Linked DNA regions of Terriglobus roseus. The protein of the gene in region 1 interacts with the protein of each later gene in a pairwise test. Links are inferred from orthologs where the notes say so. Each region holds a gene or a part of one and is shown in the gene's direction. Other genes may lie near its edges. The genes, in order: secD and pheT.

Region 1 (15,576 bases):
GAAGACGGCAACGTTGGCACCAATACCCAGCGCGAGGATCAGGATGGAGACGATTGCAAAGCCACGGTCGCGACTGAGAGAGCGCAGACCAAAGCGCAGGTCCTGCTGAAGGACGCCGAACCATGAGCGCGGATGTGCGCCTGCCGATTGTTCGCGTGCGGCTTCCATGCTGCCGAACTCAATGCCTGCCTGACGACGTGCTTCTTCTGGCAACATGCCGGATGCGATTTTGCTTTCGATGGACTGTTCCATGTGCGTGCGAAGCTCCTCGTCGAGGTCGTTAGCGGGTCGGCGGCGGAAAAGGAAACCGAGGCGAGTGAAGAGTTCGTGGATCATGCGAAGTCCTCCTTCGGTGCAGCGAGCACGAGAGAGATGGCAGAGCTGAGGCGGTTCCACTGATCGATTTCGCTACGCAGTTGTTTGCGGCCGACGGCGGTGAGTGCGTAGAACTTTGCCTTGCGATTGTTATCGCTGGCGCCCCACGAGGATTCAATCCAGCCTTTGTATTCCAGGCGATGCAGCGCGGGGTAAAGCGAGCCCTGGCCCACTTGCAACACGTCGTCCGACACCTGCTGGATGCGCGAGGCGATGCCCCATCCGTGCATTTCGCCGTGAGCAAGTGTTTTCAGGATCAGCACATCGAGCGTGCCCTGCAGAAGGTCTGTGGATGGTGGCATTTAGCTTTCCCCTTGATACTCGACAAGAGTGGCGCTTCTTCTGTCGGATGTCAAGGGGAAGTACGTTTGGTTCTCGGATGAAGTTCCGTGGTTTTTTGTAGCGCACGCGAAAGCCCCGCTTTTGGCGGGGCTTTCGTTTTACTTCCTATTCGGTTTGGAGTTACTTGGCTTCTTTGCGGTATTTGTCTGCCAGCGGTTTGTCGGCGAGGGCCTTGATGAAGAGGCCGCCGACTACGCTGCGGGCCTGGAAGCCAACCTGCTTGCCGGTGATGGTGTCGTACCAGTCCGTCATGGGGACGCGGCTGGTGGTCTCATTGGCCCATGTGTAGAGCGGGTCAACGAGTGTGTTGAAGTCTTTATCGTTGTCTGCGAGTGTGGCGGTCCACATCTCCCAATCGAGCTTGGTGTAGTCCTTGCGGCTGTCGAGCGGCAGACCGTACTTGTTCAGCTTCGTCTTGTAGAAGGCGATTTCGCTTTCACGCACGCTCTTGGGGAAGAGGTCGAAGCCAAGGAGCTTGTCCCAGATGAGGTTGTACTTCTGGCTCCAGGTGTTGGGCGAGTCATAGGCGAGTTTGTAGTGATCGCCTTCCTTGTCCATCTCCATCCACTTCTTCGCGTAGGCGTGTGCATCGTCGTTGTATTTCTTTGCTTCTGCGTCGTGATGCAGGAGCTTTGCGAGGTCGGCGTATGCGGCCATCGCGTCGATGGCTTTCAGCGCGAGATTCGCGTTATGCGTGACGTGTCCAGCGAAGTCGTCGGTGGTGAGCTGGTTCTCAGGATCGAGGCCGTGCTCGTGCAGGAAGTTGGCCCATTGCGAAAGCTGCGGCCAGAACTGCTCGGCGAGTTTCACGCCTGCGTTGTTCGGTTCGAAGCGTGCCAGCGCGTCGACGAGCAGGATCATGTTGCCCGACTCTTCGACAGGCATCTGGTTCTCTTCTGTCTTTTCACCGCCGCCGTAGTCCTGTCCGTTGGCCAATGGGTAGCGGCCAAGGTCATGCGGAGCGAACGGGAACTTCCAGCGATTGGGCAGCGCGGAGTACTCGAGAATCGGCAACACCTGCGCGTGCAGCAGACGCGGGTTGAAGAAGAGGAAGATGGGCGCAGAGGGGTAGAAGACGTCGACGGTTGCCGTGTCGCCGTTGCTGAAGTTTTCTTTTGCGAAGAGCAATGGTTGGCCGTCGGAGTCGGCAATGAGTTTGTGTGCGGCGATGCTCTGGCGATAGGACAGCGTGCAGAGCCATGCGTACTTCTCGCCTGCACTCTTGGTCAGGTCATCCTTCAGCTTTGTGTCGAAGGCGTTGCCCTTTGCGTCGAGCTTGGTCTGTTCTGCGAGCGCCTCTTCCAGCATTTGCGAGACGGGCTTGCCTTCACGCTGCCACCACGGGCGCAGGCGCTTGTTCAGCACTTCCATGCTGTAGCCATCGGTGTAGCTGACCAGTGCGGTTTTGGATACAGCCTGTGCGCTGACGGAGCCGAATGGGATCGCGACGGCCATTTCTGTCTGGCCCTTGGTGAAGGGTGCGGGGCCGTCGATGTCGTCGTTGGCGGGCAGAATGCCGTCGGTGGCGAAGGCGCGTGCCGTGCCGCTGGCGAGTGCGGTCTTTGGCTGTTCCTCATTCGGCACGGCGATGTGGAAATAGCCCCAGTCAATCTTGAGGTCGTCGCCGCTGCGGTTCAGCACCTGCTGCGACTGCGTGCCAACGGAGAGCACGGTGAGGTTTGCGGTCTGCTGGCGCGAGTAGGTGACGGGCTGGCCGCTGTAGCTGGTGGCCATCTCGGCGTTCGCGTTGAGGAAGACGCTGACCTGGTGGGATGCGCCGTCGGTGCTCTTGGCAGTCCACGTCAGGTAGGTGACGGGGCGCGAGAGCGTGTCGAGGTCGTCGAGGAACGCCGGTGTGAAGAAGGTCAGGTCGATCGACACGCCTGCGCCAGCAAACTGATAGCGCGTGTGGGTGAAGGTGAGCTGGCTGCCGGTCTGTTGCAATGCAGGGATATCGCGGCTGTTGCCCATGATGCGATAGGCCTTGCCGTCGATGCGGACCAGGCTGTTCAGCGGTTGCGGATGACCTGTCCAGTGCTTCGTCGGCTCCGCGGTGAGCGTGTCGGCCGTGGACCACACGGAGAAGTACGGGTCATGCGCGATGAGCGGCGTGGCGGGCGGACGCTCCGTGGTTTGGGCGTTGAGCGTGGCAGCGGCGACGAGAAGCAATGGTGCAACGTAGCGAGAGAGCATTTGGGGACGTGTTTTCTCCGGAAAGTTGAGCGAGGAAAGGATATCGCGAGCGTCGTCATCGTGCCGTTGTGCACGTGATCCTTCGCGAGTCTGAGTGTTCGTGCTGCGTTGTAGTGGCTTGAAAAGAAAGCAGGATTCTGCTGTTGCCCAGGATGACGACCTTTGGTCGCATGCGCTTCACAGTCGCGAAGCTGATATCGCCGATGTCATACAACGTGTCATAACAACGCAGCGCTGAAGTTTGACGTTGCGGTGATGCGCAGTGTGAGACATACTGAGTCACCGCTATTTTTCATCAACTGTTTTTGAACCGTTCCCCTGAGGGTTGGTGTATGGCCGTTCTTTCACGCGTTGTTGGCGTTCTGCTTTGCGGATGCGCTTCACTGGCGTTCGCGCAGGCGCCGAACATTGTGCAGCCGGGTGCTCCCGGAAAACCCACGCAGGAACTGTCTGCGGTAACAGCAGCTCCTCCAGCCAAGGAGCCAAGCGAAGCTGATGTGAAGTTCATGCAAGACATGATCATGCACCACAGCCAGGCCATTGAGATGACAGAGCTTGCGAAGACGCGAGCGACGAACCCCGATGTGCAGGCACTGGCATCGAAGATCGATCTGAGTCAGGGCGATGAGATTCGCTGGATGAAGCAGTGGCTGGCGGAGCGTGGCTATCCCGAGGCTGCTGCAGGCGGTATGGATCACATGGCAGGCATGGACCATTCGCAGATGGCGGGGATGGACCACGGCGACATGGCGGGGATGGACCACTCTCAGATGCAGGGCATGGATCACTCCGCTATGAATCACGATGGCGCGAAGAAGACCGATCCGATGGACGTGGCGCCGATGGTTGGCATGCTAACGCCGCGGCAGATGCAGGCGTTGCGCGCAGCGCATGGCGCAGAGTTTGACCGGTTGTTTCTAACCGGCATGATGCAACACCACGGCGGCGCATTGCTGATGGTGAAGGAGTTGTTTCAACAGCCGGGGGCAGGACAGGACCCACAGCTATTTGACTTTGCAAACGACGTGGACAACACGCAGCTTGCAGAGATCGACATTATGAAGGGCATTCTTCGAAAGGTGAATCCATGAAACAGTTCTCCTCGCTCAAAGCCGCGTTTGCAGTCGCCGCGGTCTTCGCCTGTTCGCTGCCGGTGCTTACCGCGCAGATGGACCATGAAAAACCGATGGCGACTCCTCCCACTCCGACCGTTTATGTAAACCCGCGCGCTCCAGAGAGCGATCCGCGCGTAGGCCTGAAGGCTGGTCTGTATGACTCGGGCGTTGCCGCCAAGGGCATCGAACTGGTGCAGACGATTGCCAAGCCGAGCGGCTTTGCTCCGGACGTCGACAAGATTCCTGCATGGGAGAATGCTGCTCCTCCCGCACCGGGCGCGCCGCGTGGCGCTGCGATTCCGGCTCCGTACGGCACCACGAACTCCGATCTTGCGTTCAAAGGCAAGTACGTGTTCGTAGGCAACTACTACGGTGTGAACACCTATGACATCACCGATCCTGCACACACGAAGCTGGTGACCAGCATGGTGTGCCCCGGCGGTCAGGGTGACGTTTCTGTCTACGGCAACCTGCTGTTCATGAGCGTGGAAGCTGCAAACGGCCGTGTTGACTGCGGCGTGCAGGGCTTTGCTTCGCTGGAAGAGGCGCAGAAGGCTCAGGCCGCTCAGCGCGAGCAGATGGCAAACATGTCGGCAGAAGAGCGGCAGAAGGCAATGGCCGGCATGATGGCCAACCGTAAGCCGGAGCCTGCTGAAAAGGACCGCGTACGTGGCGTGCGTATCTTCGACATCAGCGACGTAACCAAGCCGAAGCAGATCACCGACGTGCAGACCTGCCGTGGATCGCACACGCATACCGTGGTTATCGATCCGAAGGATAAGGACAACGTGTACATCTACGTGTCCGGTTCCGCGGGTGTGCGCGATGCGAAGGAACTAACTGGCTGCTCGGGCGCTTCTCCTGACGAAGATCCGAACACCGCTCTGTTCACCATCGTTGTGATCCAGGTGCCGTTGGCGCATCCGGAGCTGGCAAAGGTTGTGAACTCGCCGCGCATCTTCAGCGATCCGGCCACTGGCAATGCAAACGGCCTGTGGAAGGGCGGTAACCACGGTGAAGGCACGCAGACCACCAGCGCAACGCGTGGCTGCCATGACATCACGGTGTATTCGGCAGTCGGTCTGGCTGCGGGCGCATGCTCGGGCAACGGCATCCTGCTGGATATTTCAGATGTGGTTCATCCCAAGCGTCTGGATGCAGTGAGCGATCCGAACTATGCGTTCTGGCACTCGGCAAACTTCACCAACGATGGCAAGGCAATTCTCTTCTCTGACGAGTGGGGCGGTGGTGGTCAGCCGCGTTGCCGTGCAACCGATCCCATGCAGTGGGGCGCAGACGCCATCTTCTCCATTGGTCCCGACAAGAAGATGACGCTGAAGAGCTACTACAAGATGCCAGCGGCGCAGACCGACAAGGAAAACTGCGTGGCGCACAACGGTTCTGAGATTCCGGTTCCGGGACGCGCACTGCACGTGCAGAGCTGGTATCAGGGCGGTATCTCGCTGGTGGACTGGACCGATCCGGCACACCCGTTTGAAGTTGCTTACTTTGACCGCGGACCCATCAGCGGCAATAAGTTCGCCATGGGCGGACAGTGGTCAACCTACTGGTACAACGGCATGATCTACGGTTCAGAGATTGCCCGCGGACTGGATGTGTTGAAGCTGACACCGACGGAGTTCATGACGGAAGACGAGATTGCCGCAGCGAACCAGATTTCCTTCAAGGAACTGAACGTTCAGGATCAGCCGAAGGTTGTTTGGCCTGCAACGTACATCACTGCGAAGGCTTATCTGGATCAGCTTGGCCGTGGTGATTCGCTGTCGAAGGACAAGGTCGCTTCCATCAAGGCGCTGGTCAACCAGGCTGGAACGGACAAGAAGGCTGCCGCGAAGCTGAAGGGCATGGCTGGCGAGCTGGATAAGGCTGCCGCCACTGCCAAGACTCCTGCGGATGCAAAGCGCCTGCAGGGATTGGCAGAGATCTTCCGCAAGAATGCGGACGGCGCTCCCCTCGTGTTGGCTTCGCTTAACTAACTTCAACGCATAACAACAAGAGCCGCGGCCTTTACGGTCGCGGCTCTTTATTTGTCGCTTGCTGTTGCAGCTGAATTTCTAGTGGCTGTGCGCTGCTGCCGTTGTTGTTCCCACTTCCACTTCCGCCGCGAAGAACTTACCGTCTACCTTCTTTGCGTGGATGGCCACGCGGTCACCGGTGTGGACGTCTTTTGCGGTGATCATGTCTTTGCCGCGCATCCACATGGTTTTGGCGTCGGTTACGACGGGAGTGACCTTGCCGTCCTTCGGGTTCTTTACGTCGATGGAAGTCGCCGTGATGGCGGTAACCGTGCCCATGATGTGTTCCATGCCGTTGTGGGCGAAGGCAGATACGCTGAGGACGAGAGCGAGAGGTGCAGCAAGCAAGCGCTTCACGAGTGGTTCGTTTCCTTTCCTAACTACTTCCAAGTTACTTCGCGGCGGGGGCACCGTTCAGAAATTCCTGTTCCTGTTTTTCTTCTTGTAATTCATCCGGGCCCTTGGGATTCATGCCATTCATCTCTTCGACTTCAGTTGGCGTGATCTTCGGCAGATGTCGAATGAAACGGACCAGCTTCCAGGAGTCTGCGCCTTCGTCGCCGGGTGAGCCGAAGGCGGGCATTCCGGTGAGCCGCACGCCGTTCTGGATGATGAAGAAGAGTTCTCCATCGCTCAGGTTCTGCGTAGCAGCAAGTCGAAGATCGGGCGGTTTGGGGTACAGACCTTTGCCGTACATAGTGTCGCCGGAGCCGTCGTTGGCGTGGCAGGAGGCGCAGTGGTCCGCGTAGTGCGCCATGGCATCGTGCTGCACTAGCGGTGAATCTGCAATGGGGTTCTGCAGTGACTTTGCAGAGCCGGGTATGGCAAGGCTGCGGGTGTATCGTGCCAGCGCTGTTTCAAGCGCGGAGGGCGTTGTCCGCGCACTGAATCCCCCCGCATGTCGCGCCCATGCCACGACTGCCAGGGCGGCGAGGGCCACCAACAGCAGAAGGCACGCGAGCATTCGCAGCAAGGTCTTCATAGCGATGTTTCCCTCATCGGCCACGGATGAAATCAGAGTGAGTGTGCCTACAGCATACGGCGTGGAAGGCGATATGTTCGCATGCAAACGTGCGTCATTGCCCGGTGTAAGCGTCCGTCATCAACCTGCAAGGCCCCTGTAATATCACCGGCGAAATTAGCGGTCATATCAGACGTGCAACCATCTGGAAGGTGAGCGAAATGGCGTTTGCATGTCCTTTATTTTCAAGCGTAAAGTCTTCCGATGTTGTTTTCTTGCAAGTGTCCGGGACGTGTTCTACGCAGGTGGCCAAAGCGGACGTGGCTAGAGCGCCACGTCTTGTGGAGATTTGGGTTGTATCCATGGGAGTGCGTGCAGTGTCGCCGCACCTTCTACAGAACGGACGGTAGGTCTGAAGACAGAAAGAAGCGGACTTCAGGCGAACACTCGCAATCAGTCGGGTGAAGGTTTGCTGATGCTATCCACCTGGATGGCGGGAACGGCAGTCTTTGCCGAGACCAATTGCAGGCCAAGTTGCTGTTTCAGGGCTTCAAATAAACCGGGCAGATCGCTGTTCTCAGCGGTGGGAGCAGTTAGTTCGGGTGTCCAGTTCAACTTCCAGCTGTATTCCCCAGTCAACCCGGTGTGATCCACGATGGGATGGCGTTGCACCTCCGGCATGAAGCCCATGCGCATCACCAGCAGCGTCATCGATGCACCGTTGGCCGTGATGTGGCCGTCGGGACCGTCCAGCCCGTGGAACCCCTGGATGACGGCATCGGCAGGTTGGGCTTTTAGGCCAGATTTGGCGACGGTCAACTCATAGGCAGACAGAACGCGGGTGGTCTTTGACTCGCGCAGGCCGAAGCGGTCGTGCAGCAGTTCCAGAATCAGTGAGTCCATCAGGGCCATGCGCTGATTCAGTGGACCCGTCTCCAGGTCATGGGAGATGTCTACTTCTTCCGTTGCCTTAATGTCCCAGCGGTCCTTCTTTGCCCAGTCCGGCAGGTTCACAATCTGGTCGTTGGTGGTCAGGCGGTAGCAATGCCGGATCATGTCTGCCACGGTGATGCGCGTCATTTCCGCATGGCCGCCGTCAAAATTGAGCTCGTACGCGGGAGTTTCGCCCACATACGGCTTGACCGAGGTGACAGCGAAGCTGGGGTGGTCAGATTTTTGTGCCGAAATGCCAACCGGTGCTGCGGAGAGCAACAGAAGCGCCAGCAAGCTTTTACAGGTTGCAGAAGTCAGGCCAAGGGGCGAAGGCATACCCCAAGATACGTTGGGGGTGACCAGTATCTATGCGGAAATCTTGACACTGTGGCGGTATTCCTTGAGCATATTGGACTAGCACCCCTCTGTCTTTTGCCGGCTGGTGTTTCCGTCGTCCCGGTGGGAGCGGGTACTTCTGCCGTGCAAATCCACTGACATCTGGTGCATGAATTTCGCCCGCGAACCGGTTGCGGGCGTGGAATCAAGGATGTTCCCTGTGCACGCTTTGTTCGCGCTCTACTTCTTGCAATCCAGCGGCGGTTCCGCATTTGGCGGATTCAGCCTGCTGCTGCCTGTTCTTCTCATCGGCATGGTGCTGCTCACGGCTATCCCCAACCAGCGTAAGCAGAAGAAGTGGAACGAGCAGCTTTCGCAGCTGAAGTCCGGCGACCGCGTTGCTACGACGGGCGGCATCCGCGGCACCATCGTCAGCCTGAAGGATGATGTAGTGGTCCTGCGCACGCAGCCGGACGGTATCAAGCTTGAGTTTCTGAAGACCGCCATCGCATCCGTGACCACGGAGGAAGAGGCGGGACAGTAAGTTCCGGGTGAGAAAGATCAGCGCCTTCCGGCGCGGTCCTCACAGCCTTAGATAGATATCCATGCAGAAGAATCTGAACGGCAAAATCGCGCTCATCATCGCCATCCTGGTGGTGTTTCTATACGGCATCTTCGGTATCCCGCACGGCGGGCTGAAGGAGTCCATCACACGGCGCATTCACCTGGGCCTGGACCTTCGCGGCGGTACGCACATCGTGTTGCAGGTAAAGACGGCGGAAGCCGTTGCAGCCAGCAGCGACAACGATATGGTGCGCGCGCAGGACGCAGCCAGCAAGGTGGCTCCCGGAGCACACGCCACCAAGCCTGATCCGTCGCAGCCGGTCATCGTGGTCAGCGGCGTATCGCAGAACAATATGTCTGCGGTTAAGGACGCGCTGAGCGCGACTGAGTTCTCCGCATACGACCTTGCCTCCACCGCTGATGGTTACAAGATGACCATGAAGCTGGCCGAGGTGAAGGACCTGCGCGAACGCACGCTGGAGACGTCGATTGAGACGATCCGTAGCCGTGTTGACTCGTTGGGTGTGGCTGAGCCCGTGATCCAGAAGTATGGCTTGGGTGAGGATCAGATCCTTGTCGAACTGCCAGGCATTGACAATGCCGACCACGTCCGCGATGTGATCCAGTCCACCGCTCGCCTTGAGATTCACGAAGTGACCGGCGGCCCGTTCACCACGCAGCAGGACGCTCAGATGCAGCTTCAGCCGGACAGCGTTCTGGTGCAGGGCGGCAACGCGCTGGGCGACCAGTCGTGGTGGAGCCTGAAGCGCATTGCTGTCGTGCAGGGACCGGACTTCCGTGATGCTCGCGCATCGCAGGATGAAGCCGGACGCCCGGACGTTTCGTTTACGCTGACCACCGGCGCAGGCGACCGCTTCTACGCGTACACCAGCACCAACATTGGCAAGCAGATGGCCATTGTTCTGGACAACAAGGTGCGCGAAGTGGCGAACATCAACGGCGCCATCCGCGACCAGGGCCAGATCAGCGGCGGTGGATTCACGAAGCAGACAGCAAGCGATCTCTCGCTGATGCTGCGCACGGGTTCGCTGCCTGCGTCGATTGTGTTCCTGGAGACGCACACCGTCGGACCTTCGCTGGGTGCCACGAGCATTCGTCAGGGCGTGATCGCATCGGTCGTCGGCATGATGGCCGTGATGATCTTCATGTTGATCTACTACCGCGGCGCAGGCATCAATGCAGATCTCGCACTGATCCTGAACCTGGTTATCCTGCTGGGCTTCATGGGCTTCACCGGATCGACGCTGACACTGCCGGGTATCGCTGGTGTGATCCTCACGATCGGTATGGGCGTCGACTCGAACGTGCTGATCTTTGAGCGCATCCGTGAAGAGATTCGTGCAGGCAAGAACGCCAGCGCGTCCGTCTTCGGCGGATTCGAACATGCGTGGCAAACCATTCTGGATACTCACGTAACGACCATCGTCTCCGCGCTGATCCTGTTCTTTGTGGGAACGGGCCCGGTGCGTGGCTTTGCTGTAACGCTGATGTTTGGTCTGTTGGCCAACCTGTTTACGGCTGTGTTCGTTTCGCGAGTGATCTTTGACAGCATTCTGCAGCGCAAGACGCGCGGCGAAGCATTGTCGATCTAACGTTTCTGTTTCTGTAGTACCGAGGTTTCGCAAGTGGAATTCTTTCGCGATAGCAACATCGACTGGCTCAGCAAGAAGTGGTTGTTTCTTGGCTTCTCGCTGATCTTCTCCGTGGCGGGCGTGCTGAGCATGCTGTTCTGGCACCACATTCCCGTGGGCATTGACTTCAAGGGCGGCACGCAGGTGCGCGTGTCGTTTCCGCAGCAGCCTAATGAAGAGCATCTGCGCACGGCGATGGACCGCGCCGGCATTCACGATGCCAGCATCCAGCGCCTGAACGGCGCCAATGGCTACGAGGCTGTGATCACGCTGCCGGAGACGAGCGACAGCAACTCTGACTCGGCTCGTGCGACTGTGGTCAAGGCTCTGGCCACCAACTACACCGACTCCACCAGCAAGGTGGAAGATGCATATACCGTGGGACCCACGGCTGGTAAGCAGCTTACGCGTCAGGCAGGCTGGGCCATTCTGTGGTCGCTGCTGGGCATGCTGGCGTACCTGTGGTTCCGCTTTGAGTTCATCTACGGTGCAGCGGCTGTGATCGCGGTCTTCCATGACACGTTGATCACCATCGGCGCGTTCTCACTGACGAATCAGGAAATCACGCTGACGGTCATCGCTGCCATCCTGACGCTGGTGGGTTACTCCATGAACGATACGATCGTGGTTTTCGACCGTATCCGCGAGAACCTGCAGTTGATGCGTCGCGCCACGTTGAGCGAAGTGGTGAACAAGAGCATCAATCAGACGCTGTCGCGAACCCTGCTGACGTCAGGACTGACGTTCCTCACGGTGCTGGCGCTGTACCTGTTCGGCGGCGAAGTGCTGCACGGCTTCTCATTCGCGCTGGTCATCGGCATCCTGATCGGTACGTACTCGTCCATCGCGGTGGCGGCGCCCATGTTGGTGGCCTACACCGACTGGCGCTCCAGCAAGGGCAAGAGCACTGGCCTTCAGGCAGGACGCAAGGCTACGGCTTAATCCTGTCTTGCAATGCTTTACGGAAACGGACGCCGAGGCGTCCGTTTTCTGTTTTCGTAGGACATGCGATACGCTCCCTTGCATGCGTCGTTCCGTTTTTGTCCTTATTGCGCTGCACGTCGGACTTGTACCGCTCATGTCTGCGCAAAAGCAGGCTTGTCTCGCAATGGATATGCAGGAACAGAGACAGACTGCGGGATTCACTCTAAGAACATTTCTCAATGATGATTCGGAGGACTCCTGCTTTCAGATCTTGCGCAACCGTCGAGTAATCCACCAGGAAATAAATCATGAGGGTTTTCGCTACACGCTCGGCCAGAAGGCTGTGCCTGAAGTGGGCGTGCCTGCGATTCCCGATGGCACTGACTTAACCGGCAGTGGTCATCCCGACATGATTGTGACTCTCAATACGCGAGGCGCGCATTGCTGTCTGACGGTGATGGTGTACGAGTTGAAGGATGTACCGAAACGCATTGCGAAGTTCGAAGTGACGGATACGGAATACCCTTACTTCGAACGTGGCGGCAATGGCTTCTATCGCTTTCACGCACAGGATTGGTCGCTGGCGTATTGGCCCTCAAGCTTTGCTGGCTCTCCAAGTGCTTCGGTTATCTTGCGTTACACAAGCCGTGGGTATCACCTTGATCTGGATGCGATGCGAGCTCCCATGCCGTCTGAGCAGGATGTGGAGAAGGCTCGAACTGATGCCAAGGAATTGTTTGCCAATTTCGGAGCCTCGGAGTCAGGCATCTTCTGGTATTGGGTGATGCAGTGGATTTACAGCGGGCACGATGACTTAGCTTGGAATTTTGTGGATGAGCAATGGCCGGCGAACGTTCCGGGCAAGGAGGAATGGACCGGGAACTTTTGCGCCATGCTGGCCGATAGCCCGTATTGGGCTGATCTGCAACCCTTTGTGACCCACGCACCGGCCACCTGCATTTCAGCTGCAGAGGATGAGTTGCGCCAGGTGAAGGTCATCCCGAGCGGTTCAATAAAGCCGAATCTATTGCGAACGCCGTAAAACGGCAACGCTTGCAGGAATTCCGTGTCTGTACGCTTATAGATGGGTAATTCGTCCATCCCCAAGGAAGGGTTTACGCCGAGAATGCTTCAGCCGTCGCAACTTGAGGATGTGTCCGTCCGTTACGCGGATGAGATCGCGGAGATGTCCGAGTTTTTCACCACAGCCGGTATCGCTGTGGAAAAGCCCCAAGCGCTGGCGCAGGTAGCCGGTCGGTTGCGTGAGGATCGTGGGTTTCATCGTGACCTGACGTCGCATGTGTGGGTCATGCTGCATCGCCGCGGTAGTGCGGTTCGTTATGGCGAAACGCTGGGCGTGATCGCGCTGGCAGCGGCTGGCAAGCGGTTGGCTGCAGAGGCCGATGAGAACGTGGCGCATGATCTTCTGCGCTTTGTTATGGAAGCGCATGACGAGTTGAACCCACCAACTGGCCGCGCTACGACTTCCCTCCCGCCTTCGCCTGTCGTTGCGCCGATTATTCCAGCGGAGACCTTGAAGGAAGATATTGCGGAAGAATCCACAGTTCCCGCTCCGACTGTGGTTAACATTCCACGAATTGCGCCCATTGCTCAGTCCCCTGCTGTTGTCGCGGCAAATCGCACCGAGAAAGAAGCGTTACCCACTTTTCCTGAGGCTGTTGAAAAGCCGTCGGCAAGGCCCGTGTTGGACACGCCGATTCGGTTTTCACGAGTGGATGTGGAGCCTGCCGACGAACCCCGGCGCAAATCCTTTGTGTGGGCTGGCCTGGCGGCTGTACTTCTGCTGACCGCGTTGGCCGGATGGTGGTTCTATCGCAACACTTCCGCCGCGCCTGAGGCTGTTGCGGCTCCCGCTCCGGTGGTTGAGGGGAATGCCACTCCGACGCCTGCGCCCGAAGCGCCGGTTGTGACGCAGTCTGTGCCGGAAACGCGTGCCGCAGAACAACCCTCAATGACCATTGCGCCGATCAAGCCTTCGGCAGCGCCGAAGGGCAGCCGTCCGTCACGTGCTGCGGTGCCTTCGCATCATCAGGCTGTTCCTCCGCGACAGACGTATGCGGCACCTTCTTCCGCGAGCGCTGCTCCGTCCGGTTCCCAGCAGGTGGCTGCCGTTACGCCTCCCCCGATGGGCGTTTCGCGTCCTCCTGCGGCAGCGTCTGCACCGACTACGTCTTCGCCTGCGCCCATCGTACGGTCCCCTGCAAGTGCGTCGAAGCCAGCGGCCCCCACAACCGTTTCCCCCGGCGTCCTGTCGAAGCAGCTTGACCGCCCTGGTCTAACGCCGGAGCAGGAAGCCGAGTTCGATAACACGGGGCGTCGCTACCCGCATCTGTTGCGCCGCACTCCGCTGAACAACAACGACGTCTTGATGGCGAAGGCCAATGTGCCGCCTCTTAATGCAGCGAATACCGTGGCAGTGTCAGCGCCGACAGGAACGGTGCGGCCCACGTCGCTGGGAGTGATGTCCTCAAACCTCATCTACAGCCCGGCGGCCGCTTATCCCCCTGCGGCCTCGGCCGCGCATGTGGCGGGTGCGGTCAAGGTGGAGGCTGTGGTGGACAAATCCGGCAATGTGGCCGCCGCGCGTGTGATCAGCGGTCCGCCGCAGCTTCGTGATGCCGCATTGAACGCAGTGCAGCAGTGGCGCTACAAGCCTTATGTGCTGGGTGGCAAGGCTCGCCAGTTCACTACACAGGCGCTGATGGAGTTTGAACTCCAATAAGGTTGGAACGGCTAAATCGTGACGACCATGCGCGGCTCGCCGGGTGCCTGCCATGCTTCGGCAATCTTCTCCAGCGGTAGAGTTGCTATGGCGATTTGAAATGCGCCCTCCGCCGCGCCTTCGAAGACGTGCGCAATGCCTTCCATCAGCTTGTTCATCGGAACCGATTTCAAGCCGCTTCCCATGAGCTCGATTGCGGAAGAACGCAACGCGGCTGCGGGCAGATCAATGCTGTTTTCGCCTGAGGCAGAGCCAATCTGTACAAAGCGAACGCGGTGACCATCTTCCACGTTGCGCGCAACTGACGCGATGATGGCGCGTGCGCTGCCGCCCCACAGATAATCCAGCACCACGTCGATATCGTTGCGGAAATGTGGTTTTAACGCCTGTTCGAATGCGTCTGCGCCTTCGGGATGATCGGCGTCGATGGTGAATGGGATCGCCTCATCCGCGCCCAATTTGCGGAGCGCCTCCAGCTTTTCCGCGTTGCGACCACTGACCAGAATTCGTCCAGCGCCAAGATACTTCGCGATCTGTACGGCCATGCTGCCTGCGGAACCGGTGGCGCCGTTGATCAGCACTGTTTCGCCGCGGACGAACTTTGCGCGTTCCACTAACGCGGCCCATGCGGACATACCGGGATTCGCGATCGCCGCGGCGGTCACGTCGTCCAAGCCATCGGGGAGTGGGATACAGAGCTTTTGGTCTACCAACGACTGTTCCGCAAGTGCGCCGAACGGTGTTTCCGGGAGGGCGAAATAGACGCGTCGACCATCCTGCGTGGTGCCTGTGCCATCCACGCCGGGGACCGAGGGAAACACGCCCTCAGAACTGTAGTGAGCGCCGGAGGAGCGCATCTTGCTGAGGTGGCTCAGGGCCGATGCGCTTACGTTCACAACCACTTTGCCGTCAGTGGCTTCCGGCTTACGGAATTCGCCGAAGACGGGAGGTGCACCTGCTGCTGGAATGATGGCTGATTTCATGGTGTTCTTGATCCTCACGATTACGGGCGATGTAAGGTTTGGATGCCGCCGAGGTGTGGCGCGACGCGGCGAGGCTTGTCATGGAAAATTCTCTTTCATGCCGAATCCTTCGATATAGAAATGTCATCAGAAAGAGCGCACGATCAGAATCCATTTCTCGTTTCGGAGATTTTTCGCACATGGCATCGCTATTGAAGATTGACGTCAGCCCACGCGGCGGCTACTCGTATTCGCGTCAGCTTGGACAAACATTTGTGGAAGGCTGGCAGGCAGCGCATGCGGGCGGCACCGTGGTGGAGCGCGATCTGGCGAAGAATCAGCCCACGTTTCTGGACCTGCCGTGGATTGCCGGCGCATTCACGCCGCCCGATCAGCACTCGGACGAGAGCAAGGCTGCGCTGAAGGTCTCGAATGAGATC
Region 2 (15,554 bases), 480 kb from region 1 along the record:
CAGCATTAATTGCCGCCTGCACGTCCTGCTGCGCCACGTCGATGGATTCCGACAGATTGAACTGCAGCGTAATGATCGATCCGCCGCCAGAGGACGTCGACGTCATCTGCGTCAGACCCGGAATCTGGCCGAACTGGCGTTCCAGCGCACCCGTAACAGCAGAGGTCATCACCGACGGTGATGCGCCGGGGTAGTAGGTCTGCACCTGGATCGTTGGGTAATCGACCTGCGGCAGCGCCGAGACCGGCAGCTGCGTATAGGCAACGCCACCCGCCAGCAAAACGGCAACCATCAACAAAACTGTGGCGACCGGACGAAGAATAAATGGCCGGGACGGACTCATGCGCGGAGGCTCCGGAAAGGGTAAACAGGCCGGGACGGGGCGTTAAGCCTTCCGTTCCGGCCTGGAACATCAGTTGTCAGCAGCATTGCCGCTGAGTGACCGGCATCGCTGCCGGGAAATCTACTGCTGTGGCCGACGACGACCCGAGCCATTGGCCCCGTTGCTCATCTGGCCATTCGCGCCTTCACGATTCTGGTTCGGAGTGTGGCTGGAACCCAAACCGCTGCTATCCGTGCCAGCTGCTCCTTGCCCCTGCCCGCGGCGTCCTGCCATTGCCGGAGAAACATCCGAATCACGACCGTTGCTGAAATCACCAGCGCCGGGATTGGGGTTCACCTTCTGCGCATCAGGATTCTGGGCCGCCTTACGAGCCGCCTGCATATCGTCGGAAGGACGCGGGATCACACGGCTACCGGGCTGCAGCTTCTCCTGGCCGTCCGTCACCACTTGGTCACCCGGCTTCAGACCGCTGCGCAAAATCACATTCGTACCCTGCGTGCTGTCCACAACAACCTGCACCACCTGCACCGGGAAATTCTGGTTGCTGGGACGAGCGCCGCCGGCACCAGCCTGACCACCAGCGCGTCCACCCGAACCACCGGCTGCATTCGCGTCGGCCGATCCTGGACCTGCTGCGGTATTCGCGCCACCAGCGGGAGCATTTGCACCACCGCCATTGGCATTGCCGCCGCCGTTACGTCCACCGCGACCACCACCAGCAGCACCGCCACCCGCAACCGGGTTGGCCTGTCCCTTGGTGCGATCAATCGCATAAACAAACGTGCCGCCATTGCCGGTCTGAATTGCCGCGGCAGGAATCACCAACGAATTCGGACGATTCTCCAGAATCAGATGGATGTTCACAAACTGATTCGGATAGAGCTCATTGCTCTCGTTCTGGAAGACAGCCTTCAGCTTCGCCGTACCAGTCGTCGTATCAATCTGGTTGTCCACCGTCAGCAGCGAACCGGTTGCCAGCTTCTGCGAGTTGGAACGATCCCAAGCCTCTGCCACCAGCTTCTGGCCGCCACGCATGTGCGAGAACACCTGCGGAATCTGGTCTTCCGGCAGCGTGAAGATTACGGCAATGGGCTGTACCTGTGTAATCACCACCAGACCGGTCGTAGCAGCAGCCGAAACGATATTGCCCACGTCTACCTGGCGCAGACCGACAACACCGTTAATGGGCGACGTGATACGCGTGTAGTTCAGGTTCACCTGTGCCGCATCAATCGCGGCGCGATCGGCAGCCAAAGTTCCCACAGCCTGTCCAGCGGTGGATTCCTGCGTCTGTGTGGATTCCTTGCTCACAACGCCGGCAGCATAAAGCTGGCTGTAACGCTGTGCCTGAGCCTGTGCGTACGCCGCATTTGCCTGATCGCGGGTGAGGTTTCCTTTTGCCTGTTCCAGGGCCGCAGCATAAGGACGCGGATCAATCTCAATCAGCAACTGCCCCTGCTTCACACGCTGACCTTCAGTGAAGTTCACGCGCGTGATCTGACCATCCACGCGGCTGCGCAGCGTCACGGTGTTGTATGCCGTTACCGTGCCCAGCGCCTGCAGTGAGATCGGCATCGTCTTCAGCGTGGCCACGTCAAAGGCCACGGGGACAATCTGTCCTGCACCACCACCGCGGCGACCGCCTGGTCCGGCTGTCTCCTTCGGCTTGTTGGTCACAATGCGGTACACCACAAAACCAATCGCACCACCCACCAACAGGATGAGAATCAGGACGCGCAGCCACGAACCGCCCTTCTTCGGCTCTCCCGGATGCTGCGATGCATCATTGGCCAGACCGGTCGAAGAAGGCGAAGCGTGGTCCGGCAGCGCCGGGTGCGAAGAAGAGACTGGGTGCTCGCTGGCAGTAAGCGACATACGTTTGCGTAGAACCGTCCTGATTTTTTCAGATTGAGGTGTGTCACTGGCATGGCCGGAAATCCGGCATACTCTCTTTGACTATAAGGAATGACGGACACCCCTGACATAAGGTTTCGTGAGAATTCATTCGAAGCACCCATGTGCGCAAATAGCGCGTCTTTATAATCGCCATGTCGCCGGGTCTTTATTCTGGCTTCCCCGAATCACCGATTGAGACAGACAGGGAGTTGCAAGCCATGGAAGACGATCGCCTGACCGGCGTCGCCGCAACAGCATACCCAGAGGCAAATGGAGCCCAAGATGTGCCTCTGTGCGTGGATCTTGACGGCACCCTGGTCAAAAGCGACACCCTGATCGACGCGGTTCTCCTGCTGGTTCGCCAGCAGCCCACCTCTCCCCTGCACTGGCCCCGTTGGGTCAGCAAGGGCCGGGCGGGGTTCAAACGCGAAATCACCGGTCGCGCCCGGGTCGACGTCGAATTCCTGCCCTACAACCAGCCGCTGCTGGATTATCTGTGGGAACAACATGCGCTCGGACGCCGAATTTATCTCGCAACTGCTGCAGACATTGGATTTGCGCGACAGGTGGCAGCCCATTTTGGCGACCTGTTCACAGGGGTTCTGGCCTCTGACGGCACCCTGAATCTGGCAGGTGCAAACAAGCTGAAGGCCTTCCAGGACCTCTTTCCCGAGGGTTTCACCTACATCGGTAACGCCATTCCCGATCGCACGCTCCTGCGCGAAAGTGTCCTTCCCATGGTAGCCAATCCGCATCGGAAACTGCGGAAGGCCCTCCAGCTCGACCGCACTGCCATTCACCGCGAATTTATCGACCGCAGGTCCACCTCCAAGGTCTTTTTAAAGACGATCCGGGCGCACCAATGGGCGAAGAATGCCTTGATCTTCCTGCCCACCATCCTGGCCCACGACTTCTCCGGGCGCAGCTTGATCGCCTGCCTTTTGGCGTTCTTCTCCCTGTCCTTCTGCGCCAGCGCGACCTACATCATCAACGATCTGCTCGACATTGAGGCGGACCGCCGTCACCCACGAAAGCGCCTCAGGCCCTTCGCCTCAGGAGACCTCTCACCCATCGCGGGTGTGGCAATTGTGGTTGCGTTCTTCCTGATTGCCGTGGTGCTCGCGGTGCTCGTACCCCACACAGCCACTCATTTCAACGGGACGGTACAGCGAACAGGACTGCTCCAGGCACCAGACAGTTTCGTCCTGTGGCTTGGCATTTATACCGTCACTACACTGGCTTATTCCTTTGTTTTGAAGAGAATGGTCCTCGTCGACGTCATCGTACTAAGCGGCCTGTACACCATCCGCCTACTGGCTGGTGCGGCTGCCAGTGGCGTGTTCATCTCAGAGTGGCTGGCCGCATTCTCCATCTTCTTCTTCCTCTCGCTCGCCTTCGTCAAGCGCTTCAGCGAGCTTGAACTGATGGTCGCCAGCGGGCGCGACAAAGCCTCAGGACGTGGCTACGGCACCGGCGACATCGAACAACTGCGCGCCCTTGGAACCTCCAGCGCATTTGCTGCCGTCGTCGTTCTCAGCATGTACATCTCAAACCTGACGGCGGCGCACCTGTACACCCACATGAGCCGCCTGTGGCTCATCGAACCGGTGCTGATTCTGTGGATCAGCCGTGTCTGGCTGCTGGCCAGCCGTGGTCAGTTGCATGAAGACCCGGTCGTCTACGCCATCACCGATCGCATGAGCTGGCTGTTAGGCGCTGTATGCGCTCTCATCGTCTGGCTCGCCCTGTAGCGCCTCGCGCTCGTTTATCCTGTAAAGACGCATCATGACGGATACCATCACACCCCTGAGCGCGTTCGATGACGCCTCGCTTGACCAGGCCTTCCGCGCGCTCACGGACGAAGTTCGCTCCGCAGCCGCGCAACTGACCACGCCCGAGGCGCAGGAAAACTTCCGCCTCGACTGGCTTGGCCGCAAACAGGGCCGCCTGAAGCTGCTCAGCGAAAGCTGGCTCAAGACCGCGCCGCCCGAAGCGAAGAAGTCGCTCGGCATGCGCTTCAACGCCCTCAAGAACGAGATTGAAGCAGCGCTTCTCGCTGGCCCGACCAGCACAGCCGCAGAAGGTTCATCACTGGACCTCTCCCTGCCCGGCATCCGCCGCTCCATCGGCACGGAGCATCCGCTCACGCGCACCATGCGCGAAATGACCGCAGTCTTCGCCGCGCTGGGCTACTCCATCGGCATCGGCCCGGAAGTGGAAAGCGACTTCTACAACTTCGAAGCGCTCAACTTCCCGCCGAACCACCCTGCGCGCGACACGCAGGACACACTCGTCGTCGCCGATCAGGACAAGAAGCCGCTCCGCGAGCGCCTGTTGATGCGCACGCACACCTCGCCCGTGCAGATCCGCACCATGATCTCGCAGCCACCACCGCTGCGCATCGTCATCCCCGGCAAGGTGCATCGCAACGACGAAAGCGACGCCACGCACTCGCCTATCTTCCATCAGGTGGAAGGTCTCTGCGTCGACACGAACATCACCTTCAGCGACCTGAAGGGCACGCTCGACCACGCGATGAAAGCCTTCTTCGGCTCGTCCGTAAAGACGCGCTTCTTCCCATCGTTCTTCCCCTTCACGGAGCCCAGCGCGGACGTGCAGATCTCCTGCCCCTTCTGCGGGCAGAAGGGGTGCCGCAAGTGCAAGTACTCCGGCTGGATTGAACTTCTGGGATGCGGCATGGTCGATCCCGCTGTCTTCGCCGCAGTCGATCAGCGCCGCATTGAAAACGGACTCGAACCCGCATACGACAGCAAGAAGATCAGCGGCTTCGCCTTCGGCATGGGTGTGGAACGCATCGCCATGATGAAGTACGGCGTTGGCGACATCGGTCAGTTCTACTCCGGCGACCTTCGTTTCTTGTCGCAGTTTGTTTAGCGCGATAGCGCACAGGATTTGCAATGAATATTCTCAGCAACTGGCTGCGCGAATATCTTCCCGCGCTCGAAGTAAGTGACCGGCAACTCGCCGACGACCTCACCCTCCGCGGCATCGCCGTGGAGGGCGTACATGCGCTTCCCGATGGTGGTTCTTTGTTCGAAATGGACATCACCACCAACCGCGTCGACGCCATGAACCACTACGGCATCGCGCGCGAAGCTGCCACCATCTACGGCGTGCCATTGCTGCAACTGGAAGATCGCCGCGTACTGAACGCGGAAGGCGAGCCAGGCTGCGTTCCAACCGAGGCAAACGGTGCTTACCCCGTGCGCATCGACGCGCCCGAACTCTGCGGCCGTTTCACTGCGCAGGTCATCCGTGGCGTCACCGTCAAGCCCAGTGAAGGTATCGTCGCCGAGCGTTTCGCGCAGATCGGTCAAAAGCCCATCTCCAAAGCCGTCGACATCACCAACTACAACTGGCTCTCCATGGGCCACCCCACGCACGTCTTCGATCTCGACACCATCGAAGGCGGTATCATCGTGCGTCGCGCCCACGCGGGCGAGAAGATCACACTGCTCGACGGCAGCGAAAAAACGCTCACCACCGACGACGTTGTCATCGCTGATGAAAAGAAGGCTCTCAGTCTCGCCGGCGTGATGGGCGGATGGGACTCACGCGTCACCGAAGAGACGAAGAACATCCTCGTGGAAGCCGCATGGTTCGATCCCGCAACCATCCGCGCCACGTCTCGCCGCCACGGCCTGCACACCGACGCATCGCACCGCTACGAACGTGGTGCCGACCTCGGCGCGTGCGCTCTTGCGAACCGTCTGGTCACGCGTGGCGTCATCGCAGCCTGCGGTGGTGAAGCCATCGGCCCCATGAGCGATGTCGTCATCGAAGCGCAGGAACTGCGTACCACCAAGCGCCCACACGTCGCGCTCTCAGTCGAAGAAGTACAGCGCCTGCTCGGCACTACCATCGAGGAAAGCACCGCAGGCCATCTCGTTCCCGCGGATGTTGTGGAGCAATATCTGCAAGCACTCGGCTGCCATCTGCGCCCCAGTGCAGACGCGGCAGGCTATGAGGTCACACTCCCCTCATGGCGTCTCGATCTCGAACGCGAGATCGACCTCATTGAAGAAATCGCACGCGTCTACGGCTACAACCGATTCGCAGACACGCTGCCCAGCTTCTCCGGCGGCGTCATCGCTCTGCCGCACGCTGCGAAAGAAGAAATCGTGCGCACCACGCTGCTCGCGCTCGGCTGGACCGAAGCCATCAGCAGCACCTTCGCGTCCGAGACAGACTCCGCTCTCTTCACCACGGAATCTGCAGTGCCCATGGGCAATCCACTCAATGCGGAAGCAGGCAATCTGCGTCCGTCGCTGCTACCTGGAATGGCTGGCATGCTGCTGCTCAACAGCACACGCGACGTCGCCGCAGTCCGCCTCTTCGAGTACGGCACCGTCTTCATCGGTTCCACAGCACAGGTCAACGAGCATCCTTCGCTGACACTCGGCGCATACGGCAACGCATCTGCCACACGCACCATCGACGCCGCAGATGCACTCTTCTTCGAGGTCAAAGGCGCAGTAGAAGAACTACTCTCCCGCTTCGTCGCAAGCGCACCCACATTCTCTGGTGACAACCTTCCCAAGTGGATCGCACCCGGTCGCGGCGCATCCATCACACTCGAAGGCAAGACAATTGGTTGGTTCGGTGAACTAACCAATGAAGAACGTGAGCGCCGCAAGCTGAAGGAAAACGTCGTTCTCGCAGAGCTGAACGTCCCTGCGCTCTTCGCCTTCGACCTGAAGCAGCCGGCAGCCAAAGAGCCTTCGCGCTATCAGGCCGTCGAACGCGACTTCTCGTTCCTCTTCGCAGACAACATCACCTGGGCTGCAGTCTCACAGGCCATCGCCGCATTGAACATCGCAGAAATGATCTCGCTGCAACCCGTCGAAATCTTCCGCGATGCCAAGGGCAAGGCCGTTCCCAGAGGCGAATACTCGCTCCTCCTGCGCACCGTCTTCCAATCCCCGGAACACACATTGCGCGAAGAAGAAATCGCTGGATGGCAGGAAGCCATCGTCGCCGCACTCATCAAGCTCGGCGGCAAGCACCGCGCCGCATAAACAACACTTAGACAAAGCAAAAGGGATGCGCTAAAAACGCATCCCTTTGCTGTCTACACGCCGAAGGCGTCGAGAACAGTACCGAAACACCTACTGCGGAGGCTTCGGCGAGAAGTATCCCTTACGCGCACGCACGTGGTAGCGCTGGTCAACCGTGGAGAGATAGATCGTACGGAAGGAACCATCCTGTTGCAGCCCTGCAGGACGATAGCGCAGCGAATACTGCGAACGCAGTTCCGTCTCAATCTCCTGGAAACCCTTGGCCACATCTTCAATCTTGGTGGGGAAGAAGGTACGTCCGCCGGTCGCTTCGCTCAAACGCTGCAGAACATCATCGCCCTTATCGCGTGACGGCGAAACGTTCGTGGAGATGGTGTACACCAGCGTATCCGCACGCTGGCACTCCTTGATGGCTTCCTGCTCCTGCACCCGCGAGTAGTTATCCTCACCGTCAGAAACCACAATGAGAGCCTTACGAATCGTCTCGTTGCTGGTCACCGTCAGCATCTGGTCGCGGCACGTCTGATAGATCGCATCAAAGAACGCTGTACCGCCGCCGGGCCGCAACTTCTCAATCGCCGTGCTCAGCTTGTCGATGGAGTTGGTGTAATCCTGCACCAGGTCCAGTCGCACATCGAAACCGCTGACAAACGCCGCGTCCTGACGAGGGCGCAACACCTGTAGCAGAAACTCCGTCGCCGCCTGCTGTTCAAACTGGAAGCGCGTGCGGATGGAGTTCGACGTGTCCAGCATGATGCCAATGCGCAGGGGCAGATTTGCCTGCTGCGTAAAACTGATGATGCGTTCCGGACGTCGTCCATCATCCAGCAGGCCAAAGTCCTGCTGCTTCAGACCGGTGACAAAGCGGCCCTTCTTATCCGTGACAGTGAACACCTGGTACACCTCAGGCACGAAGGCCTTCAGCGTATAGCCGCCACCCTGCGCATCGCCCGTGGGCTGATCCGGCTGCGGAGCGTTCGCTCCAGGTTGTGGATTCGTATTCGCCGGTGGGAGCGGTGCAGACTGCTGCTGGGCAAACAATGGAATCGAAGCCGCCACCAGTGCAACGGTGCCAACGGTTCGAACAGCGAACTTACGAAAAACTGCCATACGGGGCGTAGTTTACCAATCCTCGGCGTGTTTTGGCTTGGCGGGCGCCGCCGGTATTTCCAGCGCACGGAGCTGCTCTAAGAGAGACGCAAGTTCCTCCGGCAGGGGAGCCTCCAAATCCAACTCTTTTCCTGTAATCGGGTGGTCCAGCACCAAATGCGCCGCATGAAGAAAATTGCGATGCAGCGTTGGGCCCGTACCTTCCGACTTGAGCCCCGGAATCTTCGCAGGCGCGCCATACAACGTATCGCCCACCACCGGATGCCCCAGCGACTGCATATGAACACGAATCTGGTGCGTGCGTCCGGTTTCAATCTTCACATCCAGAAGAGTGAAGTCGCCCGCCGTGGTGTGCAGACGCTCCAGCACCGTGTAAAGACTGCGAGCCGGACGCGGATCGTTTGGCCTGCGCGAAGTGCGCTCTTCCGGCTCGTCCGGATGACGCTTTGCAGGCGTGCCGTGGCTGTCCGTGGTCAGGTAGCGATTTCCCACACGCGTCGTCATACGCGTGCGGCGCAGCCGATCACGTGCAATCGGCAAATCAATGATGCCGCGATCACTCTTCACATCCCGATGCACCAGCGCGATGTACCGCTTCTCCAACGACCGCTCTGAGAACATCTCGGCCAGCGCACGATGCGCCGCATCGCTCTTCGCCACCATGATCAGACCGCTGGTCTGCTTATCCAGACGATGCACAATGCCCGGACGCAACGCTCCGCCCACATCGCTCAATTGGTCCTTGAAGTGAAACAGCAACGCATTCACAAGGGTGCCACTGCTGCGCGCTTCGTCCGTCAATCCACTGCCCGCGTGCACCATCATGCCCGCAGGCTTATCAATCACGGCCATGTGCTTGTCTTCATAGACAATGCTCAGCGGAATATCTTCCGGCGTCGCACGAAGCGGCGCAGGCTGCGGCTGGCCTTCCACAACAACATGCTCATTGCCGTTCAGCTTGTATTTCGCCTTCGCAGGCGAACCGCCCACACGTACCTGTCCATGCTCAATTAGCAACTGCGCACGAGCGCGGCTGATCTCTGGCAATGCCCACGCCAGATAAGCATCCAGCCGCATGCCGCGAGCCTCAGGAGTAGCAACCAGCGTGCGCGTCGTGGTCAATCCACCAGAGGAAACCACAGCCTCCACCGGCAGAATCAACTCATCATCTTCATCCATCGCAGACGAAGGCAGCTCCTTGACCGCCTCAACCGTTCGCTGTTGCCGCTTGCCGCTCTTCTGATATCCCTTGCCACGCTTTTCCGGCACTGCAGTATTGGGAATTGCAGGCTTCGCTACAGGAACTTCTTCGCCATACAGCGCGGCTTCCGTCGCCGCCAGCTCCGCAGCTTCCGCATCGCGCGAAGCATCCCGCTGCGTGCGGTAATCCGCCTTCACAGAGTGCCGACGCTTGCCCTTGGGCAACATATTTTTACTGGGCATAACGCACGCCCTTTCGTTGAAAGAAAAAACTCAAACCCGCCACCGCAAGCAACACCAGCACAAGCTGATCCACACGCAGCAGGTTGCCAATCATCGTCTCCGGCAAAACCCAACCCGGACGAAGTGTATCTACAAAAAACCGAATCAACGCAGCAAACGTCAGGCTCAATCCAAACGTCTCGCCCGGCTGCGATTCACGATGCAGCCATACAAACGCCGCCACACACGCCACCAGCGTCAACACCGCCGAATACAACGCAACAGGGTGATACCCCTGATCGCCAAAGATCACGCCTAAGCGAGACGTCGTGGCCAACCCAAGATCATCGCCAGAGAAGTGCGTTCCCAGGTGCAGAAACGCCTGCAACAACAGCGCCGCAGGAGCCAGTGCATCCAGCGTTGGCAGCCACGGCAGCCTCTTCACCAGCATGTACACCGCACCACTGCCCAGCGCCAGCAGCAATCCCCATTTCGTCACCGTGGGCAACGTCAGGATGTACAGCGGATACTTCGCAAACGACTTCCACACCTGCGCCACAATAATCAGCCGCGACAGCACCAGCGTCCCCGCAGCCATCCACAAACACAGGTTCCACACGGCGTCTTCATTCAGCCGCATCACCCGAGCGCCACGCGCGGCCAGCGAAATCGCCAGTACCAGCCCCAATGCAGCAATCGCCCCAAACGTGGGGACAGTAATCGGGCCGAGACGGAAGAGATGCGGATGCATAAGACGCTGTCTTTAAGAATACTTGGGAATCTCTTCACCGTTTCCCGATGGAGACACACCGGAACGCAATTCCCGCAGGCAAAAGCGATACAGCGACAAACATTCGACAAAACAAAACGGTGACTCTGTTGAGAGCCACCGTTTCAATCAAGCGAAGACCGACCCGCTGGGCCGTGTTGGAAGCGCCGGTGAACCCGCCAATAAGCGGTGGGATTCAGCCGTGGCTCTTTAGGCATTCCGGACTGGCGGACACTGCACACCGAACCATGTATACGAGCCGAACCCCTGTTCAATGAATGTTGGTTCAACCGACGTTGTTCCCCCACCTGCTTTGCAGGCCGGTCATCTAAAGGCAGATGCTACGCGGAGTATCGAGGGTTTGCAAGTTGAGCAACAAAGCCGTTTTGTGCTAACGAAATGCTCGCAAATACCTCGTGTTTTATTGCCCCGCGGTTAGTGCGCCTGCCGCCGCCGCTAACTGCTTCTGTTCCTTCGCTTGCGTCACCAGTTTTCGAATACGCCCGTCAATATTCGACCCTGATCCCACATTCTCTGCCATCAACACACCGTTAGCATCAATCGTGAAGTAATGCGGAATGGCATCGATGCCAAACATCTTCGTCACACTGTGATCCGCATCCAGATACTGATTCCAGCTCATGCCGTTGTCGGCAATGAACTGCCGCCATTTGTTAGCGTCCGAGTCCCAGGAGATGCTGATGATCTCCAAAGGCTCATCCTTATATGCCTCCGCCAGCTTCTTCATGTGTGGAAGTTCTTCTTTGCACGGGCCGCACCAAGTGGCCCAGAAATCAATCAACACCACACGGCCGTGCATGTCATCCAGGTTGAATCGTTTTCCACCCAGCGTATTCACCAACACGGCTGGCGCCATCTTTTCGCGCGCCATCTCAGGGTGGGTGGAGAAATAAGTCGCGCGCGACAGCAGCGCATCATCCTTCCGCGTCAATTTCGCATACTGACCAAAAGCCGCACCCGCGTCCGCATCCTGCTTCATCAACGCCAGCACTTGACCGTCGTAGAAGTAAGCAGCCGTGGCATGCGCTGCAGCAGCCTTCTGTAGCTCCACATGGGCATCCTGCAACACAGCCATGTTCGGCTTATTCCTGTCGACCATCGCAATCGCGACGCGCCCTTCAGCAAGCTCAGCACGCACATGATCAAGCGGCTGTTCGCTGGCGGCATCCCACTCTTTCGCAGTCTTCAGCGCATCCTTGTATTCACCCAGCCGTAATTGCGAGGTGAACACGCCTTCCAAACACTCCATGCAGTGGCCACCCGCCACCTTGTTGGCCTTCTTCCACGTTCCCGCGGCAAAAATAATCTTTGTGTTGGAGCGTTGTTCATCCTTCGCCTGTGCGCGAAGCTTCTGAAACTCGGGAAGGCTTTCATAGGAGTTGGCAGTGGAAGTTTGCGCAACGCACGCAGAACTAAGGATAAGCAGCAGAACAGAGGAGAGAATTTTCACAGCAGCAGCTTACCCGAGCAGCCAAAAACGGCAACAGAAATCTTCTTCCCGCTGTTTCATTTAGGGAATGCGGTATAGCTACTGTTTCTTCGCCGCCCACAAAATCGCGCGCTTCAAAATCCCATCAAACACGGGATCTTCGTAGTAGCTGTTGTCATGGCCCAGTGCGATATAAATCTCGCGCCCGCCATCAAACTCGTGCCACCACGCAATCGGCAGTGGATTCGGAAAATCCTTACGATCCAGCTTGAAGCCCGTCACATCCAGCTTTGAAGTATCCACCGTCAGCAGCGGATGAATCGTATCGCTGAAGCGCTTGGTGAAGTAGCACTCATCCGTCACAGTGAACTCTGAGGGCACGCCCTGCATCACCGGAAACTTCGGATCAACCACCTTCACCGTGAACTGCTGTTTCTTCGGATGCATCAGGAAGCGCCCGCCCACCATCTGTGCAAACCAATCCCAATTACGCTCATTGCCTGAAGCCGAGTGGATACCCACCCAGCCGCCGCCATGCTCAATCCATCCCTTGAAAGCGTCGCGCTGCGCCTGCGTACTGAACGCTTCGTTGTTGCTGTTGCTGAACACCATGACGGTGTACTTCTTCAGATTTTCCGGCGTGAACACAATCGGATCATCCGTGTTGTCCGTGGGAATCTTCAACTCTGCCGCAATCTTCTCCAACGCCACCACGCTGCTGGCACGGTTCCCATGGATATATCCCTTGCCATCCGCCGTGTAACTGCGCGTGTAAATCAGAATGCGATCCTGCGCGACCGCCGCAGCAGAAGAGCACAGCAACAACAGGGCAAGCAGACGTTTCATCCCAATCCTTTCGCGCCTCCGCGATCCGGCAGAAGCGCAACGGCGGCATGGTATCGCGTGGTTGGAAGCGTTTGCAACAAACCGCAAAAGAGAAGGGCGCAGCCGAAGCCACGCCCTCTCACAAAATGAAACTTGAATCGTTTTAGACGGCCACGCGATACTCATCGCGCAAAGCTTCATCCAGCATGGATGCCAGCGAATGCGCACGATGCCGGTTTGCCGTCTCTGCATGATCCAGCGAATCCAACAACTCACGATGACGTTCGCGCAGCTCCATCAACTCATCGGCAATGTTCAGTGCTGCCAGCACCGCCACACGCAACGAGTCAACAGTAGCGCCCTGCGACGACACCGCACGCATCTTGCTATCCACAAGCTGCGACAGCATTTCAATATGCTGCGGGTCGACGCCGCGCAGATGGTAGTTCTGGTCGTAGATGGCAACCGTTACGGACTGGGGGACGGAATTCTGCATGCCTTCTCTTCTTTTCTTCGGTTACACCAGTTCGTCGAGCTGCTTCAGCATCGCGTCAACGCGACCCTTCACCTGCTCGCGCTCGCTCTTCAACGAAGAAAGCTCAGCGGTAAGCTGCGAATTCTCCGCAGAAGCCGTGTCCAGCAATTCCTTCAGCGCAGCAACCTCGGCCTCAGCAGTGGCGCGTGCCTCGCGCTCACTCCGGATCAGCTCCACGGTGCGAAGAACGCGCTGTTCAAGCGCCTGAAACTCGTCAACGCTGATAGTGGTGGTGGCCATAAAATCCGGTACTCCTCTGCGAAATAGATTGCTCGCTTCCGCGAGTATAGGTTGGTGATTTGTGAATGCCGAATAGCAAATCGCATTGGGGGTATCTCTTTTGGCTACCCCCGCCGCTTCACGACACTATTTGCGTTTCCACGTGACGCCGTCTTTGCCGTCCTCAATTACGATGCCTTTTTCAAGCAGCTCGTTTCGGATGGCGTCTCCACGAGCGAAATTCCGCCGCTTACGTGCGTCGGTACGCTCTGCAATCAACGCTTCAATTTCCTCGTCCGTAATGCTCTGGGCCTGCAGCAGCTCCGGCGCAACATCCGTGCGCCCCTCTGTCTGCGCCCACGCCACAGCCGCCTTGCTCACGGCTGCGTCACGATCCGTTAACACGTCGAACACCGCGTCAAAGTCGTTCAGCAGCTTCTGCACGGCATCCACGTTGCCACGGCCAAACGTACCGTTATCCAGCGTGATGTTCGCCGCACGCACCATGTCAAACACAGCAGCGCGCGCCTCGGCGGTATTCAGATCGTTCTGCAGGGCCGCAAGATACGCGTCACGCTTCGACACAGTCAGCGCCAACAACTCTTCGTTCGCAGACTCAGGCAGTGCGGGATTCTTCACCGCTGCATCCAGCCGTCGCACAAATGTTCGCAGACGCTCAATCGCATTCGCGCTCTCCGTCAGACCTTCAAACGTGAAATTCATCTGGTTGCGATATGGAACGCTGATCAGCAGAAAACGAATCGCTGACGCACGATATCCCTTCAGCAATAGGTCGCGCAGCGTGAAGAAGTTGCCCTCGCTCTTGGACATCTTCTTGCCCTCAACGAGCAGAAAACGCACATGGAACCAGTGCCGCGCAAACGGCTGATGGGTCGCGCACTCACTCTGCGCAATTTCATTCTCGTGGTGCGGGAACGTCAGATCCTCGCCACCGGCGTGCACGTCAAAATTCGTACCCAGGTGCTTCAGAGCCATCGCCGAGCACTCAATGTGCCATCCCGGACGCCCTTCGCCAATCTCCGTCTGCCACGACGCCTCACCGGGCTTCGTCGCCTTCCACAGGGCAAAGTCGCGCGCGGCATCCTTCTCGTACTCGTCCACGTCCACGCGCGCGCCGTCTTCAATACCCTCAAGGTCCTTGCCGCTCAGCTTGCCGTAATCCGGAAACTTCGCAATGCGGAAGTACCACGAGCCATCCTCAGTCTTGTACGCAATGTCTTCACTGGCAAGCTGCTCCACCAGCGCGACCATCTCCGGAATGCTCTCCGTCGCATGCGCCACAATCTCCGGACGCTCCACGCCCAGCGCATCCATGTCCTCAAAGAAAGCCTTCTCGTACTTCGCCGTGTAGTCGCCAATGGACATGCCCGCAGCGCCAGCATTGCGGATGATCTTGTCATCCACATCCGTGATGTTCATCACGTGCTTCAGCGACAGACCATTCAGCCGCGCAGCGCGCCGCAGCACATCCACATGCAGAAATGTGCGGAAGTTGCCAATGTGGCCGTAGTCATACACGGTGGGGCCGCAGCAGTACATGCGCAGCGTGTTGTCCCGCGACGCAGTCAGCGGCTCCACGCGGCTGCCAAGAGTATTAAAGAGTTCGATGGGCATCCGGCGGATTCGCGTGCCTTCCGGGACTTGCGAGCGCGCCCGGGCCACCGCCCCGCCGCCGCATTCCGTCGTTCTTAATCTTATCCGAGGCGAAGCTGTGGCGTGGCATTCAAAGCCGGTCCCGCAAACTCACCCTGCGCGAACTTCGGCCACGCCGCCGCTGCAATCATCGCCGCGTTATCTGTCGACATGGCCGCAGCCGGAAATCGGGCAGTCAACGCGCGCTTTCCAGCTTCCGTTTCAAACCGCGTACGCAACTCCTTGTTCGCGGCCACGCCGCCGCTCACCACAATCCGTTTCGCACCAAAATG

Evidence for each region.
Region 2: the proteins of secD (region 1) and pheT interact in binary tests that used the Escherichia coli proteins (3 or more experiments, as listed by UniProt). The link is inferred for Terriglobus roseus from one-to-one orthologs.

What each region holds. Positions count from the first base shown.
Region 1 is NZ_LT629690.1:4,285,278-4,300,853, forward strand. The notes cover bases 8,227-11,182. They hold secD (protein translocase subunit SecD), read left to right. Parts: upstream 8,227-8,896; coding sequence 8,897-10,468; downstream 10,469-11,182. Other genes in these bases: BLT38_RS17980 (TIGR03435 family protein), read right to left, coding at 8,227-8,291; yajC (preprotein translocase subunit YajC), read left to right, coding at 8,512-8,835; secF (protein translocase subunit SecF), read left to right, coding at 10,502-11,182. In the rest of the region: BLT38_RS17945 (ABC transporter permease), read right to left, coding at 1-336; BLT38_RS17950 (PadR family transcriptional regulator), read right to left, coding at 333-677; BLT38_RS17955 (glutaminase family protein), read right to left, coding at 838-2,910; BLT38_RS17960 (DUF305 domain-containing protein), read left to right, coding at 3,243-4,001; BLT38_RS17965 (LVIVD repeat-containing protein), read left to right, coding at 3,998-6,022; BLT38_RS17970 (DUF5666 domain-containing protein), read right to left, coding at 6,101-6,418; BLT38_RS17975 (c-type cytochrome), read right to left, coding at 6,453-7,043; more of BLT38_RS17980, read right to left, coding at 7,476-8,226; more of secF, read left to right, coding at 11,183-11,449; BLT38_RS18000 (hypothetical protein), read left to right, coding at 11,532-12,473; BLT38_RS18005 (energy transducer TonB), read left to right, coding at 12,558-14,174; BLT38_RS18010 (quinone oxidoreductase family protein), read right to left, coding at 14,186-15,157; BLT38_RS18015 (FMN-dependent NADH-azoreductase), read left to right, coding at 15,337-15,576. UniProt on the Escherichia coli protein: Part of the Sec protein translocase complex. Interacts with the SecYEG preprotein conducting channel. SecDF uses the proton motive force (PMF) to complete protein translocation after the ATP-dependent function of SecA.
Region 2 is NZ_LT629690.1:4,763,394-4,778,947, reverse strand. The notes cover bases 4,784-7,717. They hold pheT (phenylalanine--tRNA ligase subunit beta), read left to right. Parts: upstream 4,784-5,157; coding sequence 5,158-7,278; downstream 7,279-7,717. Other genes in these bases: BLT38_RS20075 (VWA domain-containing protein), read right to left, coding at 7,369-7,717; pheS (phenylalanine--tRNA ligase subunit alpha), read left to right, coding at 4,784-5,134. In the rest of the region: BLT38_RS20100 (multidrug efflux RND transporter permease subunit), read right to left, coding at 1-343; BLT38_RS20095 (efflux RND transporter periplasmic adaptor subunit), read right to left, coding at 464-2,218; BLT38_RS20090 (UbiA family prenyltransferase), read left to right, coding at 2,458-3,990; more of pheS, read left to right, coding at 4,025-4,783; more of BLT38_RS20075, read right to left, coding at 7,718-8,388; BLT38_RS20070 (RluA family pseudouridine synthase), read right to left, coding at 8,401-9,831; BLT38_RS20065 (prolipoprotein diacylglyceryl transferase family protein), read right to left, coding at 9,821-10,561; BLT38_RS20060 (TlpA family protein disulfide reductase), read right to left, coding at 11,001-12,050; BLT38_RS20055 (ThuA domain-containing protein), read right to left, coding at 12,129-12,875; BLT38_RS20050 (cell division protein ZapA), read right to left, coding at 13,018-13,350; BLT38_RS20045 (hypothetical protein), read right to left, coding at 13,372-13,629; cysS (cysteine--tRNA ligase), read right to left, coding at 13,756-15,243; tRNA (adenosine(37)-N6)-threonylcarbamoyltransferase complex transferase subunit TsaD, read right to left, coding at 15,324-15,554.